4 regions of the Aerococcus sp. Group 2 genome follow, and region 2 is predicted to be linked to each of the others. Evidence: predicted binding sites of a transcription regulator. Region 2 holds the regulator's gene; each other region holds the start of a gene.

Region 1 (4,217 bases), on a different contig from region 2:
GGGATCCCGATATTTTACTCCTCGATGAACCGACTAATGGCTTAGACCCTCAAGGGATTGCTGATTTTAGAAAGCTGATCCAGCGGCTCAACCAGGAAAGAGGGCTGACCATCATGATCTCTAGCCATATTCTCAGTGAGCTGGCTAAGATGATTGATAAGATCGGCATCATCCACCAGGGGAGTCTGGTTAAAGAAGTGAGTAGGCAAGAACTAGAAAAAGAAAATCGCAATAAATTAGTCTTAAGGAGTCATGATCTCAAAACCGTCCTAGCCTACTTGGAAGAAAATCTTGACCTTAAGGACTTCTTAGTCGTCGATGACCACACCCTTTATATTTATGAATACTTAGATCAAGCCGAAAAAATCCCCCATAGCCTCATACGCGCAGGAATACTATTTGAAAGCTTCGCCTACTCGGAAAATTCCTTGGAAGACTACTATATGCAATTGACTGGGGGTGGGAATGATGCTTAATTTTATCCGTTTTGACCTGAGGAAAATGCTTAAAAGTCCCGCTCTCTATGTGATTATTTGCTTGATGTTTCTTATAGGGGGCATTGGCTACCATGCCACCCAACACTACGGCTATGGGCAAGACTACCAAGTCTATAAGCAAAAGCAAGACCAAGACCAGGCAAACTATGAGAAGAAAGCCACCAAGCCAGCTGATGAGCAGGCAGGGATTGAATTTGAACCTGTGCCTAGTCCGACTTTGGATGAGGAGGCCTATCAAGTTTTTCACCAGGAAGCCTATGCTAATTTTAAAGTGGATCGCGCCGCTTGGTCCTTCATGATGAACATGGGTAAGTTTTCCTGGATATTCTTTGTCCTCTTCTTAGGAATAGACTTCTCTTCGGGCTACTTGAAGAACCTCCTGCCCCTAGAAAATGCGCGCAGGTCTTGGCTGTTTGCCAAATTTGGCCTAGCTTTAATTTATGGACTACTTTCCTTACTATTGGGGCTAGTTTTTGGGGTGATAACGCATTATCTCTCAGGTCAAGCCTTTACCGACTTAGATTTCCTTACATTAGGTAAACACTTTCTCCTCATTGAATGTCTTTTGCTGATGATTATGGCGATCTGTTCTTCAATCACGCTCCTCAGTCAAAGTCGGACTGTGAGCGTATTGATTGGGGCCCTGATATCCGTGGGAATGCTGTCCTCTTTAATCGCTTTTATCGGTGAATGGCTCCAGCTCCCATTAGCTAAGTGGCTTTTCTTTATCCGCTATGAAGGCATAGAATTTAGCCAAAGTGGCCAGTTCTTAGAACTTCTGGCCTTAGCCCTCAGTCAGATTATTTTAGTCACTTTACTTAATTATCACCGTATTGAAAAAATGGATTTTCACTTTGACCATTGATGCTTGTTTTAAAGCTCTGCGTTCTTTCTATTTTACTTCTAGAAAGGCCAGAGCTTTTTGCTTATACTGAATAAAAATGAAAAGGGTGAGTCTGGTGCTTTATTTGATTATCGCTTTAGCAATTATTATTGGTCTCTTGTTAATGCTCTATCTTAGCCAAAAGGAAGTTGTCTATCTCAGTCAACAATTAGAGGAGATTAATCAACGGGAGACTAATCAACTGATTAGACAGCGACTCTATAGCCCCGCCTTTGACCAACTTACGAAAAATATTAATGCCAGCCTGACCAAGGAACGTACATTACGGTTGGCTTTAGAGAAGAAAGACCGTCTGCAACAAGAGCTTTTGTTGAATCTTTCACACGACGTCCGTACCCCACTGACTTCCATAAAGGGGTACCTCCAACTCTTGGATGAATCCGATTCAGAAACTGAGCGCAAGCATTACCTGGCCAATTTATCTGAACGTTTAGACCGCTTGACCCTACTACTGGACCAGCTCTTTACTTATATGAAAATTGAAGACGATGACTATCCATTAGCCCTAGAGACAATCGATTTGAAGGAAAACCTAGTCAACCATTTTCTAGCCTATTACAATAGTTTTCAAGATAAGGGGATGGACTTGGACTTTTCCTTGCCAGATCAAGCCCTCTATATTCAGGGAGACAGTCATCTCTTACAACGGATATTTGAGAATTTAATCAAGAATGTCCTTGTTCATGGTGATAAAAAAGTTGAGATCAGCTTGGATGAAAAAGGTTTCTTGGTAATTAAAAATGACTTAACGCATCTCTTATCTCGTTCAGTATCAGACCTCTTCCAACGTTTTCAGCAAGGACAGAGCTATCGTCAGTCGGGAGCTTCTGGCTTAGGTCTTAATATTGTTCAATCCGCTGCCAAGAAGATGGGGATAAAGATGGCAGGGGATGTTCAAGAAGAGCAATTTATCATAAGTTTAGATTTTTCTGAGATTCTGTTTGAAGCAGAGAGTGAAAGTGACGGCCGCTAGTGTTCGTCACTTTTTATATTTGTGCTTTATTAATGGAAATCTTTCTTTAAGAAGAAATTCTGTTATTTTCTTCACAAGAATAGTATACTTAGAATGTAAATGTAAGCGTATTCTTACGCGGATTTTTAAATAAGCGACAAAGGAAGGAGATCGAAGATGTTAGTGAATGAACAAACGACCTACGCAGCGGAATATGATGTGGTTGTCCTCGGCTTTGGTGGAGCAGGAGCGACAGCGGCTCGTTTTGCTAGTGACGGGGGAGCTAAGGTGCTCTTAGTCGATTCCGCTCCTAATGGCCATGAAGGGGGCAACACTCGCTATTGTGCCCAATTGATTGGTTCAGCTGATGATAAGGAAGCCATGCACAAATATTATGATGAACTGATGGCGGGTATGGATTTAGACGAAGAAGTAAAATCAACCTATATTGATGGCTTGGTTAATATGGAAGACTACGTTCGTGATTATTTAGAAGTTGAACCTTATAGTATCAAAGACCATTTTGATAAGTTTCCACTCGAATCAGCAGTTTATGAATATCCAGAATTTGAAGGTGTAGAAACTTATAACTTCCTTACCGTTCATGAGGGGATCTTTGACGCTGCCTTGTGGAAGGTTTTGCGGCAAAAGGTAGTAGATCGGGCCGATTCCATCGATGTTTGGTTCGAATCACCCGCTCAACACCTCCTCCAAGATCCTGATACTCGAGCAATTCTTGGGGTACAAGTCGAACGCCAGGGTCAAACCATTAATATCGCAGCTAAAAATGGGGTTGTCTTAGCTGTAGGTGGTTTTGAAAACAACCCGCAAATGGTTAAAGACTATCTCAATGAAAGTCGTCTGGCTCCCTTAGGTGGACTATATAACCAAGGCCATGGGGTAACTATGGCACTTGAAGTCGGGGCTGACCTCTGGCATATGGCTAACTATGAATCCTTGGGCATGTATCACGGCACTGCCTTTGATGTCCCAGCTGGAGAAAGGGCCACCTTACATGCTTTTGGTACCCAACCTTTGACCCACGGCAGTATCCTAGTCATTGGGGACGACGGAACGCGTTATTTCAAGGAAGATGAAGCAAACCGCCATGGTCATATCTATAATCATGGAATTTGGCGGGTCCCTCAAGGACAAGCCAAACCATATATTATCTTTGACCATAAGAAGTATGAAGAACTTACCCAAACGGATGGCCTTTTTGTCGATTATGCCAAAGCAGCAGTCAAGGCCGATAGCCTAGTTGAATTAGCTCAGAAATTAGATCTTGATAGTGAAATTTTGGAAGCTACAATTGCGGACTTTAATCATTTTGCTGAAATAGGCAAGGACTACACTTATGGTCGGTCAGCAGATACTATGACGGTTTTTGATGCGGAAGGTCCTTATTACGCTATTCCGATCGTACAAACTATGTTAAATACCCAAGGGGGACCACGTCGGAACTCTAAAGCGGAAATTTTAGATAGTCATGGCCAAGTCATTCCTAATCTTTACGGTGCTGGTGAACTGGGTGGGATTACTCCGGGCATGTACCAAGGGGGAATGAATATCGCTGAATGTCTGATTTTTGGTAAGATTGCAGGTGAAAACGCCGCTCAAGAAAAAGACCAACCAAAACCTGAGTTAAAAGGGGCAGGAGAAACGCAGAGCGCTAACCTCCAAAGTGACTTAGACAAAGGAACTGCCACTAAAGACCTCCAATTAAAAGATAATCAATACCTGGGGACTAGTCATTCAGGAATGGGAGATGAACTGAATGTGCTGGTGACTCTTGAAGGGGATAAGTTAAGAGAAATCACTGTCCTTAATCACAATGAAAGTGAACAACAAGGTCACGAAGTAT
Region 2 (4,217 bases):
AACGACATTGAATGTCCCACGAATCTTGTTCAAGACTAAAGTAGGAAGTGCTTCACCTTCAACATCGTCAGCCACTAATAATAGGGATTTACCTTGTTGTACGATTTGTTCTAATAATGGAAGGATATCTTGAATATTAGAAATCTTCTTATCAGTGAGAAGGATGTAAGGATCATCGAGAACAGCTTCCATCTTATCATTGTCGGTTACAAAGTATTGGGATAAGTAACCGCGGTCAAATTGCATCCCTTCAACAACATCTAAGGCAGTGTCCATGGATTGTGATTCTTCAATGGTAATAACACCATCTTGGCCTACTTTTTCCATAGCGTCAGCAATTAATTGACCTACTTCTTGGTCGCCGGAAGAAATTGCCGCAACGTTAGCAATGGATTCTTTAGCATTCACTGGAACAGAAATTTCTTTCAAGGCTTCTACTGCCTTGCGGATAGCTTGATCCATCCCACGACGAATGCCCACAGGATTTGCCCCTGCTGTCACGTTTTTGAAACCTTCATGGACGAGGGCTTGAGTTAGGATGGTAGCGGTAGTTGTCCCGTCACCAGCAACATCATTGGTCTTAGAAGCGACTTCAGAAACTAATTTAGCTCCCATATTTTCAAAGTGATCTTCTAATTCAATGTCTTTAGCAATGGTCACCCCGTCATTGGTGATTAATGGAGACCCGTAGCTACGTTCTAGGACAACGTTACGTCCCTTAGGTCCTAAGGTCACTTTCACGGTATTAGCTAATTTATCAATACCTTCTACTAAAGATTGTCTTGCATCACTTGAATATTTAATATCTTTGGCCATTCTATCTATCTCCTATTCTAAATCTAAGCATGATCGAGAATTCAATGTTTTTTGTTGATTGTCGAAGTTCAGTCAATGATTATTCAACTACAGCAGTTAAATCTTTTTCTTTAATGATGAGGTAATCTTCCCCTTCATAGCGGATTTCGCTTACTGCATATTTTTCAAAAATAACTTGGTCGCCCACTTTAACTTGAGGGGTGTAGTCATCAGTAGCATCAGCAACGGCTACCACTTGACCTACTTGAGGTTTTTCTTTAGCAGCAGATGGTAAAACGATGCCAGAAGCGGTTTTTTCTTCCTCTTCTTGGACTTGAATAATCACACGTTCATTTAACGGCTTTAACATTTAAAATATCCCTCCAAATTTCACATACTAATTAATAACACTTTTAACGATTTGTTAGCACTCATCATCTCCGACTGCTAACTTACAATGTTTATAGTAAAACATTTCCAGATATAAATCAAGTAATTCGTTGACTTTTTTTGACCTTTTTTCTTTTTATCACTTTAAAAGTATAAAATATCATTTAAAAAGTATATTATGCTTGAAACCAGAAAATATAACGCTAGATTAAACTCTTTATTCTTTGATTTTTACTATTGATGACAAGAAAAAAGCCCTCACTTGAAGAGAGCTTTACTAAGCGACTGGCATAAGTTAGACCTGATCATTCTGTCAGGTTTCTGCTAACTTCTGCTAGTTCTACTAATTTTTCTTTTTATTGTTGCCATTTCGATTACCAATATAGTAAATCAAGGTTTGCAGCTCATTGGCTAAATCGACGTTTTGGACATGAATATCTTCAGGAACATCTAAAACCACCGGCGTAAAGTTCAAGATGCCTTGAATACCGGCTTCACCTAATTCACTCACGGTATCTTGGGCGACCTTTTCCGGAACGGTCATAATAGCAATCAGAATTTCCATTTCTTGAATCCGTTCCTTTAATTCACTCATGGGGTAAACCGGTACCCCACTATGGACGGTTCCTACAATCTCAGGATTAATATCAAAGGCCGCCCCAATCCGGATATTATTGGTCCGTTTAAAGTTATAATTTAATAAGGCGTTCCCTAAATTACCGACCCCGATCAAAGCCACTGTGGTGAGGCGGTCTTGGTAGAGTTGGCGACTAAAGAAGTCCAATAGAGCTTCAACATCATAGCCATAACCACGCTTCCCTAGGGCACCAAAATGTGAGAAATCCCGACGAATAGTGGCGCTGTCCACTTTGATCGCCTCACTGAGTTCACTGGAAGAAATCCGTGTCTTACCCATATTCTTAAAATTATGCAAGTAACGGTAATAAAGCGGTAACCGCCTAGCCGTTGCACGTGGAATTTCCTTCATGTTTCCACTCCTTTTCACAAGATATCAAATACATTTTATCACCTAAATCATAAAATGGAAAGAACTTTGTGAAAAATCACATAAATCTTTTTGGCTAATTTTCATTAATTTTAAAACTTTGTGAATAATTCCGCCCCTTTCTAAGGGAAAGTTCACAAAGCCAAAAAATATCTATCGATAAAATATGATACACTAGTGAAGACAATAATAAACGATTTAGGAGGAAAGGATCCAATGATTGTATTACAAGGATCAAAACTCATGCGACGTTTTGGCTCCGATATTCTTTTCCAAGATGTCCAAATGACCATCCAAGATAATAGTCGTACTGCCCTAGTCGGTAGAAACGGTACCGGCAAATCCACCCTACTCAAAATGTTGGCAGGGATTGAAGAGCCTGACCAAGGGCAAGTCACTCGGGCTAAGGGCAAGACCATTGCCTACATGGACCAACATGCCGCCATTGAAAACAGTCAACGGACAATTTATGAAGAAATGCGGTCGGTTTTTAAAGAATCCATCGCCCTCATCCACCATGCCGAGCAAGCCGCTCAAGACTTGGCCGATGCCCAGGATGAAGCAAGCTACCAAGAGGCCCTCAAACGCTATGATCAATTACAAGAAGAAGTCAACCAAAGCAATGCTTACGGTTATGATTCCGAGATTCGCATGGTCCTCCACGGCTTTCAATTTCCCGAATCAGATTACGACAAACCTATCAATCAATTATCTGGTGGTCAACGAACGCGACTAGCCCTGGCCAAGGTCCTCCTTGAAAAGCGCGATATTCTCATCCTCGACGAACCCACCAACCACTTAGACATTGAAACCCTAACCTGGCTAGAAAATTACCTACCTTCCTATCCTGGAGCCCTTTTGATCGTCAGCCACGACCGTTATTTCTTAGACCATGTCACCAATGAAACCTATGAAATGACTGGACACAGTATGGAATATTATAAGGGGAATTATTCCTTCTACCTCAAAGAAAAGGCTGTTCGCCTAGAAAGCTGGCAAAAGGCCTATGATAAACAACAAAAGAAAATCGCCAAGTTAGAAGACTATGTGGCTCGTAACCTGGTCCGGGCTTCAACCACCAAGATGGCCCAGAGTCGGCGTAAGCAACTCGAAAAGATGCCCAAAATCGAAAAGCCTAAGCAAGACGAAAAAAGTCCCCACATTCAATTTCTAACCGACAAGTCTAGTGGCAATGTGGTCCTTACTGCCGACCACTTAGGCATTGGTTACGATGATCACTTACTTTCCTATCCGATTGAACTGGATGTTAGAAAGCAACAAGCTATCGCAGTAGTGGGGCCCAACGGCGTGGGTAAATCTACCCTCTTAAAAACCATTATCCAAGAAATTCCCGCCATCAAAGGGGAAATTCACTATGGCGCCAACGTGACTATTGGCTACTATGACCAAGAATTAGCCAAACTCCACAGCAATAAGGATGTCCTCCACGAACTTTGGGATGACCATCCGACCATTAACGAGGAAAACATTCGTACCATCCTGGGGTCTTTTCTCTTTTCCGGACAAGACGTGGAAAAATCTGTTGCCATGCTGAGTGGAGGGGAGAAGGCCCGGCTTGCCCTCGCCAAACTCTCCTTTAACCATGATAATTTCTTGGTATTGGACGAACCAACTAACCACTTAGATATCGATTCTAAGGAAATTCTCGAAAATGCCCTGATTGCCTATGATGGAACCTTGCTCTTTGTCAGCCACGACCGCTACTTTATCAATCGAATTGCCACCCAAGTGCTTGAAATCAGTCCGGAGGGTTCCACTCTCTACCTGGGCGATTATGATTATTATCTCAATAAAAAAGCCGAGCAGGAAGCGCGGCTAGAAGAAGAAAACAAAGAAAATCAAGACAGTCTTACTGAAGAAAAGCCAGCACCCAGCCAGTCCGCCCAAGCCTATCAAAATCGTAAGGAACGCCAAAAAGAAGAAAGAAAACTCCAACGACAAAGCGAAAAAATTGAAGCAAGTATTGAAGGCTTAGATGAAGAAATAGCAGAGATCCAAGAAAAAA
Region 3 (4,217 bases), on a different contig from region 2:
ACCTGCAGGTGAAATGTGTAATCTAAACAGAGTAAGAGAGATGAGTCAATGTCTAAAAAAATAAGCATTCCCTTTGCGAAATATAGCCAGCAGGTCAAGGCCAAGGCCCCGCTGATCCAAGTGTTAAATAATTATGTCACCATTCATGATGTGGCCAATGTGATTTTGGCCAGTGGTGGGCGTCCCGTGATGACCGATAACTTACCTAATAGTCAGGATGTGGTCAAGACGGCTGACCTCTTGCTATTGAATGCCGCTAGTCCCAGACCTAATCAGGAATTGTTGGACCTCGCCGCCACAGCGAAAAATGACCACCATCCCGTGGTCTTAGACCCAGTGGGGGTTTCAGCTATGCCGTCTAAATTAAAGCTCTGTCAAGAGCTGATTGACCGGGGTCTAGTAAGGGCGGTAAAGGGGAATGCTTCGGAAATTCGAAGCCTCCTCTTTGAAAAAAGCCAAGGATCTGGGGTCGACCTGGGTCCTGGAGACGAGGTAAGCTTAGCCAATCTGGCTGATTTTGCTCCGGACTTTAAAGCTTATGCCCAAGAAAAAGGAATTATCCTAGCCATGTCAGGCCCGATTGACTTAGTGACTGACGGCGAGCGGCTGGCAGTCATTGAAAATGGCCACCCCTGGATGGCTTCCTATACGGGATCAGGTTGCCAGTTAAGCGGCGTCCTAGCTAGCTTTTTAGCCGGTAATCCGGATGAGGATCCTTTTTACCTAGCTACAGCGGCCATGATTAGCTATGGGGTGGCGGGAGAAATCGCTGCTCAAGTGCTCCAGCCTTATGAGGGTAATGCCACTTATTCTAACCGGGTGATTGACCAGGTCTTCTTATTAGAGGCCAAAAAATTAGAAAGGAGAGCCAAGTATGACATTCAATAAAAATGATTTATTGGTCTATGCCATTACGCCCGACCGCTTTGACCATGACGAATTAATCCAGCAAGTCAAAGAGGTCTTAGCAGGAGGGGCGACGATTTTACAGTTACGTTTGAAGGACCATCCCTTTAAAGACCAAGAGGAGAAGCTGGATCTAACTAAAAAAATCAAAGCCCTCTGCCAAGAAGCAGGTGTCCCCTTTATTATCGATGATGACTATGAACTGGCCCTGGCGGTAGATGCTGACGGCCTCCATGTGGGAGAAGATGACCTGCCAGTCGACCAGGCTAGAGAACTGCTCGGCCCGGGAAAAATTATCGGGGCTTCGGCTAAGAGTTTGGATGCCGCTCTAAAAGCCCAGGCGGCTGGTGCAGACTACTTGGGAGTTGGCGCCCTCTATCCGACCCAGTCTAAGGCCAATGCCCAAGGCACTAGTCTGACTACCCTGAGAGCTATTGCCCAAGGGGTGAATATTCCCATTGTAGGCATTGGTGGGATTAGCTTAGATAATATGGCCAATTTACGGGACCAGGGGTTGGCCGGGGTGGCTCTGATTTCTGCTTTATTTAAGGCGGAAGACCCCTACCAAGCGACTCAAGAAATCCGTAAAGCTGCTGAAAAACTTTTTAAACTCCAAGCCGTCCTGACTATTGCCGGCTCAGATTCCAGTGGGGGAGCTGGTATTCAAGCGGACCTCAAGACCATGCAGGCTAATGGAGTCTTTGGCATGAGTGCCATTACTTCAGTGACCGCCCAAAATACTAGGGGTGTGACCGGGGTCTATGACCTCAGTCCCGAGGCCTTGGCTAGCCAACTCCAAGCTGTCTTTGACGATATTCCTCCGGCTAGCGTCAAGATTGGCATGGTCTCCCAAGTAGATTTAGTGAAGGAAATTGCCAAAGCTCTTAAAAACTACCAGGCTAAACATGTCGTAGTAGACCCAGTCATGGTCGCAACGAGCGGGTCCAACTTGATCCAAGACCAAGCCGTACAGGTCTTGGCTGACCAGGTCTTCCCCCTCGCTTGCTTAATTACTCCCAATATTCCTGAAAGCCAGGTCTTAGCGGGACAAGACATCCATTCGGCAGCCGATATGGAAGCCGCCGCTAAGAAAATTAGTCAGACCTACCAAGTCGCTGTCCTCTGTAAGGGGGGCCATCGGGTGAATGATGCTAATGATGTCCTGGTTACCCATGAGGGCGAGGTCCACTGGTTTAAGGGCGAGCGGGTTGATAACCCCAATACCCATGGCACCGGCTGTACGCTATCCAGTGCCATTGCCAGCAACCTAGCCAAGGGGGATGACTTAGTTACTGCCATTGCTCGGGCTAAGACCTATCTCAGCCTGGCCCTTAAAGACCAATTAGATCTAGGTCAGGGGAGTGGCCCCTTGAACCATGGCTTTGGCCTCTTGACTTATTACCCCAGTGACGATTAATTGCCTTAACTTCCCTTAGCAAATAGTTCCTAGTCTTTCAACCCTTCCACGAGGCTAGACCTGCTAGGGGAAGAGTATCTGTACACCGATAAGGGTCATGATAGCTTGTCATGGCCTTTTTTCTATATTTGGGAAAAGTGGGGAAACTGTTTTTAGCATAGAGCATATTTCTTCTGATATTGTGAAAATAAACACATATTTTCTCTTTTTAATTAAAATATAAAAATATTATTTCGAAAGTTGTAAGCGATTACAAGGTTAAATTACTAATACTTCAGTGATTGTAAGCGGTTATAGCTAAAAAGAAAAACAAAAAATAACTTGCTTTTTGTTTGTGAATAACTTAACATAATAGCCATAAAGATGAAAGTCATTAAAAATCAAAGGAAAGGTTAGGAAGAACAATGGCTAAAGGAAAAGAACAAAAAGTAGATATTCCACAATTTATCGATGAGACAGTGGCTAAGGCTAAACAGGCCTTAGATGATTTTATGGCTTTAGACCAAGAACAAATCGATCATATTGTCACCAAGGCATCGATTGCTGCCTTAGACCAACATGGGGTCTTAGCGAAACATGCCGTTGAAGATACTGGACGGGGTGTGTTTGAAGATAAGGCAACCAAGAACTTATTTGCCTGTGAACATGTGACCAATCATATGCGCCACTTAAAAACAGTAGGTATTATTGATCGTGATGAGGCCAAGGGATTGACCTATATTGCTGAACCGGTCGGGGTAATTTGTGGGATTGTCCCTACTACCAACCCAACATCGACAGCAATCTTTAAGTCCTTGATTTCCTTGAAGACCCGTAATCCAATTGTCTTCTCCTTCCACCCTCAAGCGCTGGAATCTTCCATCCATGCGGCCAAGGTGGTGCGGGACGCAGCGATTGCGGCAGGGGCACCTGAAAACTGTATCCAATGGATCGATCCAAAACATGCCTCGATGGAAGCCACCAATTTACTGATGAACCACCCTGATGTCGCTACTATTTTAGCCACTGGGGGATCTGCCATGGTTAAAGCTGCTTATTCTTGTGGGAAACCTGCTTTGGGTGTGGGACCAGGGAATGTGCCTGCCTATGTTGAAAAAACGGCCAACCTCAAGCAAGCCGTGAATGATATTGTCATGAGTAAGGCCTTCGATAATGGGATGGTTTGTGCTTCAGAACAAGCTGCTATTGTTGACAAAGAAATCTACCCCGACTTCATTAAAGAAATGAAGTCCTACCATGTTTACTTTGTCAACCAAAAGGAAAAAGCCCTCTTAGAAGAATTCTGCTTTGGGGCTAAAGCCAATAGTGAGGCGGTTGACCAAGCCAAACTCAATGCCGATATTGTCGGGAAATCAGCGGTTTGGATTGCTAAAGAAGCTGGCTTTGAAGTGCCAGAAGAAACCGTCATCCTAGCAGCAGAAGTTCCTGAAGTGGGGCCTGCTCAACCCCTTACCCGAGAAAAATTATCCCCTGTCCTAGCCATCTTAAAAGCTGAGACGACCGAAGATGGGATGGCCAAAGCTGAAGCCATGGTCGAGTTTAATGGTCTAGGTCACTCCGCCGCCATCCATACCAATAACCATGACTTAGAAATCGAATACGCCAAACGGGTGAAAGTGGCCCGGGTCATTGTCAATGCGCCGTCAACCTTTGGGGGAATTGGGGATGTTTATAACTACTTCATTCCTTCCTTAACCCTAGGCTGTGGGTCTTATGGACATAACTCTGTAGCTGGTAACGTGGGACCTTTAGATTTGATTAATATTAAACGAGTAGGGGAGCGGCAAAATAACATGCAATGGTTTAAAGTCCCTCGGGTTTACTTCGAAAAGAATTCCATTAAATACTTACAAGAATTAGACCATGTGGAAAGGGTATCGATTATTTCTGATAA
Region 4 (4,217 bases), 240 kb from region 2:
GGCAGGCACAATGATGTTCTTAATGGTACCAGCAACTGGCGCGTAAACTTCTTCTACGGATTTGTCATTTTGAATTTCAACAACCGCAGTATCTTCAGTGACTTCGTCGCCTTCACTGACTAACCATTCAGCGATCTCACCTTCGGCCATTCCTTCACCAACATCTGGTAGGCGGAATTGGTAATAGCCGGTGCTTGCGTTAGCTGAAGGAGCTGAGGCTTCTTCATTAGCTGGAGCTTCAGAGGCTGTATTATCACTTTCTGGTAAACCTTCCCCTGAGAAGTCAATCAAAGGTTCCCCAACGATAGCTACGTCACCTTCTTCAACGTATAATTTTTCAATTTTACCGCTTACAGGTGAAGCGATTTCTTCAACAGATTTATCATTTTGGATTTCAACAAGAACATCTTCTTCTTGGACGGAGTCTCCGACAGCAACGTGCCAGCTAACAACTTCGCCTTCGCTCATGCCTTCACCGACGTCTGGCATATTAAAAGTATATGTCATCTTTTTTCATCATCCCTTCTTAGCTTAAGTGATTCAATAGGATTACTTATTTCTAGAAATTAACTGTGTTCTTAACTGCTTCTTTGATGTCATCAGCATTTGGCAACCAGTCATTTTCTGCTAAACCAAATGGGTAAACTGTATCAGGAGCTGATACGAATTCAATTGGTGATTCTAGAGAAAGAATGAAACGTTGAGAAATTTCAGCGATCACATTGTTACCTGCACCAGCTTCACGTTGAGCTTCTTGTACCATGACAACACGGCCGGTTTTTTCAACAGATTTACCAATGGTTTCATAGTCAACTGGTGAAATCGTCCGTAAGTCAATGACTTCAACAGAAATATTTTCTTTTTCTAATTCTTCCGCAGCCTTAAGCGCTTCACGTACCATGTAACCATAAGCGATCACAGTAACGTCAGAGCCTTCACGAGCCACATTGGCTACACCTAGAGGAATGGTATATTCTTCTTCAGGAACTTCTTCACGGAATGAACGGTATAACTTCATGTGTTCAAGGAATAAGACTGGGTCATTGTCACGAATTGCTGAAGCAAGTAAACCTTTAGCTTCATAAGGACTTGATGGCACAACCACTTTCATCCCTGGGGTTTGGACAAAGAGACCTTCTACTGAGTCCGCGTGCATTTCAGGTGTGTGAACCCCACCACCAAATGGTGAACGAACGGTAATTGGGAAGTTACGGGTTGCTCCATAACGGAAGCGGTAACGTGACATTTGTCCAGCTAAGGAGTCCATCACTTCAAATACGAAAGCGAAGAATTGGATTTCCATGATAGGACGGAAACCTTGGAGACAAAGTCCGATTGCCATACCACCAATACCAGATTCAGATAGAGGCGTATCACTTACACGGTCTTCACCATATTTATCATATAAACCTTTAGAAGCACGGAACACACCACCGTTTTTACCTACGTCTTCACCGAAAAGTAAAATTTTATCGTCACGAGCCATTTCTTGGTCTAACGTTGCAGTGATGGCTTCTACCATTGTTTTTCCAGTTCTCTTGGCCATCCTTATTCACTCTCCTTCGCTTCATATTTTTCAATTTGTTCTTTAATATTTTGTCCTGGTTCTTCAAACATATTCTTCAAGAAGTCAGAAACTTTTTGCTTAGGTGCAGCTTCAGCTTTCTTGATGGCTGCTTGAACTTCTTCTTTAACGCTTTCGACATAGTCGCTTTCAGTTTGTTCGTCCCAGAGACCTTTTTCTTCTAGGTATGCACGGAAACGAATAAGTGGTTCACGACTGGTCCAGCTTTGGATATCTTCATCGGTACGATAAATCTTAGGATCGTCACCGGAAGTGGAGTGAGCACCGAGGCGGTTGGTAATGGTTTCAATTAAGACTGGTCCGTTACCTGCTGCAGCCCATTCACGTGCTTGTTTAGCTACCGCATAAACTGCTAAGGCATCGTTACCATCCACTTGAACACCTGGCATACCAGCTGCAACGGCTTTTTGTGCTAAGGATTTAGCCGCTGATTGTTTTTGACGTGGGGTGGAAATCGCAAAACCATTGTTTTGAATGAAGAAAACAATTGGTGCTTTATAGCGACCAGCATAGTTCCAAGCTTCATATGAGTCCCCTTGACTTGAACCACCGTCACCAGTGTAGGTGTAAGTGACATTCTTAGAACCATTTAATTTTTGACCAACAGCATTACCCATACCTTGGATAAGTTGGGCCCCAATAATAATTTGTGGAGGCATTGCATGGAAGTCTTCTGGATAATCATTTCCTTCAACGTGTCCACGAGACCAATGGAAAGCCTTATCTACTGGTAATCCCTTAGCCACTAATTGTGGAATATCACGGTAACCTGGGAATAGCCAGTCATCTTGTTCAAAGGCATAAGAGCTAGCCATTTGTGAAGCTTCTTGTCCATAAGTTGGCGCATAGAAGCCTAAACGTCCTTGGCGAGCAAGTGCCATTGAGCGTTCGTGTAAGGTTCTTGAAAAGACCATCCGTTTCATTATTTCTACAAGTTGGTCGTCAGTTAAATCTGGCATAATGTCAGGGTTAACGACTTTCCCTTCCTCGTCTAGTATACGAACCATTTGGAACTGTTCGTCAATACCAGCAAGTTGTGCTTGATAATCTACTGGTTGTTTTGCCATCTGTACACATTCCTTTCTGTAAAGAAAATATTTTGCCATGCCTTGGCATTGGCTTATTCACCCTTCACTTCACTAATTTATCATGGAAAGGAAGCGAATTCAAACAATTGAGGTCAAATCCTAACTTTCTATATTAGAACAGTTGCTTTATTTGTGTAAACGTTAACATGTGCGTAGTGAGTGATTTCCTAAAAGTCTGGCTAAAGTACTTATATAAAGCCATTTTCCAAAATAATACAGGTGTTTACAACTGTTATAATACTGTTACAGTTTAGCAAGGAAAGCGCTTACCTTGTGAAATTTTTATTAATTAAGCGATACATTTATTGTTCTGATTCGATGATTTATGGCCTTAAAAAACGGCGAGATCCTTTTGACTTATTTGCTGTAATTTGAGAAAATGAATTAAAATATAAGATAGTTAATGGAGGATAAGCTGTATGTACTTAATGGATGACATAACCCGTGATGGTAATCCAGTTTTACACCGTGAAGCAGACACCATCACTTTTCCCTTAAATGAAGCGCAAAAACAAGCCGCTCATGATATGATGGAATACCTGTATAATAGTCAAGATGAGGAAAAGGGCCCTGAACTTGGTCTCCGCGCTGGTGTAGGCCTCGCTGCCCCTCAAGTAGGTATCGGCGAAAAGATGATCGCCCTTTTGGTTCCTAATATCGAAGATCCTGATTCCGATGAAGAGATTATTTTAGAAGGGGTTATGGTCAATCCAAAGATCATTAGTCATTCCGTAGAAAAAGTTTGCCTCAGAGAGGGCGAAGGCTGCCTCTCAGTCGATGACGATGTGTCCGGTTATGTGCCCCGCTACGCTCGCATCACTATTACTTACGATGACCTGGAAGGCAATCACTTTAAGAAACGTTTCAAAGGCTATCCTGCCATCGTCTTGCAACATGAAATCGACCACCTTGACGGTCACCTCTACTACGAGCGAATTAATAAAACCGATCCATATTCCTTGGGCGAACACACCTATCTTTTAGGTGATGAGTTTTAATCCTTGACCAAGAAAAAAAGGACCTAGCTGATCCAGCCATTAAATTGGCTTGGAGCTAAGTCCTTTTTCTTATGCATTCAATTCTTGGGCAATTTGGGCAAAGATTCCTCCAGCAATCATCATTTTATCGGCTTGAGGCAAGGATCTTGCCCCCTTTTGACTAATGATGGTAACGGCATTATCTTCGCTAGAGAAACCGATGGCTTGTTGACTCACGTCATTAGCCACAATCATATCGATGCCCTTGGCGGCTAATTTCTTCTTCGCATAATTAAGCACATGGTTGGTTTCCGCTGCAAAGCCAACCAAGAAGGTGCCATCCTGGGAAAGACTCTTGAGAATATCAGGATTTTCTACCAGGCTAATTTGTAAGTGGTCCTGGTCAGTTTCCTTATTTTTCTTGATCTTCTCGGTGCTAGGCGTCTCGACCCGGTAGTCAGAAACAGCCGCTGCCATGATAATGATATCACTGGCCTCGTTCAATTCATGCATGACTTGGTAGAGTTGGCGGGCGTCTTTCACTTGACGGGTCTTAATAGCAGGTAA

What was found. Region 2 encodes Rex, which represses fermentation and respiration genes when NADH is low (regulators of the CRP and FNR family bind a similar motif). Its sites were predicted from a motif close to TTGTGAANTANTTCACAA; they were not measured.
Region 1: a site for Rex is predicted at 2,434-2,451, ahead of JFU01_RS00225 (FAD-binding protein). Genes of this name have one in related genera too.
Region 3: a site for Rex is predicted at 2,656-2,673, ahead of adhE (bifunctional acetaldehyde-CoA/alcohol dehydrogenase). Genes of this name have one in related genera too.
Region 4: a site for Rex is predicted at 2,804-2,821, ahead of pdhA (pyruvate dehydrogenase (acetyl-transferring) E1 component subunit alpha). Genes of this name have one in related genera too.

Annotation. Positions count from the first base shown of each region.
Region 1 covers NZ_CAJHPA010000001.1:35,970-40,186, forward strand. The annotation lists gene JFU01_RS00210 (ATP-binding cassette domain-containing protein) at 1-476, shown strand, start outside; gene JFU01_RS00215 (hypothetical protein) at 466-1,362, shown strand; gene JFU01_RS00220 (sensor histidine kinase) at 1,457-2,374, shown strand; gene JFU01_RS00225 (FAD-binding protein) at 2,531-4,217, shown strand, end outside.
Region 2 covers NZ_CAJHPA010000002.1:346,456-350,672, forward strand. The annotation lists gene groL (chaperonin GroEL) at 1-816, opposite strand, end outside; gene JFU01_RS03910 (co-chaperone GroES) at 896-1,165, opposite strand; gene JFU01_RS03915 (redox-sensing transcriptional repressor Rex) at 1,529-2,173, opposite strand; gene JFU01_RS03920 (ABC-F family ATP-binding cassette domain-containing protein) at 2,408-4,217, shown strand, end outside.
Region 3 covers NZ_CAJHPA010000008.1:5,694-9,910, reverse strand. The annotation lists gene JFU01_RS08660 (hydroxyethylthiazole kinase) at 49-888, shown strand; gene thiD (bifunctional hydroxymethylpyrimidine kinase/phosphomethylpyrimidine kinase) at 875-2,323, shown strand; gene adhE (bifunctional acetaldehyde-CoA/alcohol dehydrogenase) at 2,728-4,217, shown strand, end outside.
Region 4 covers NZ_CAJHPA010000002.1:111,405-115,621, forward strand. The annotation lists gene JFU01_RS02870 (dihydrolipoyllysine-residue acetyltransferase) at 1-507, opposite strand, end outside; gene JFU01_RS02875 (alpha-ketoacid dehydrogenase subunit beta) at 560-1,546, opposite strand; gene pdhA (pyruvate dehydrogenase (acetyl-transferring) E1 component subunit alpha) at 1,549-2,652, opposite strand; gene def (peptide deformylase) at 3,093-3,671, shown strand; gene coaBC (bifunctional phosphopantothenoylcysteine decarboxylase/phosphopantothenate--cysteine ligase CoaBC) at 3,741-4,217, opposite strand, start outside.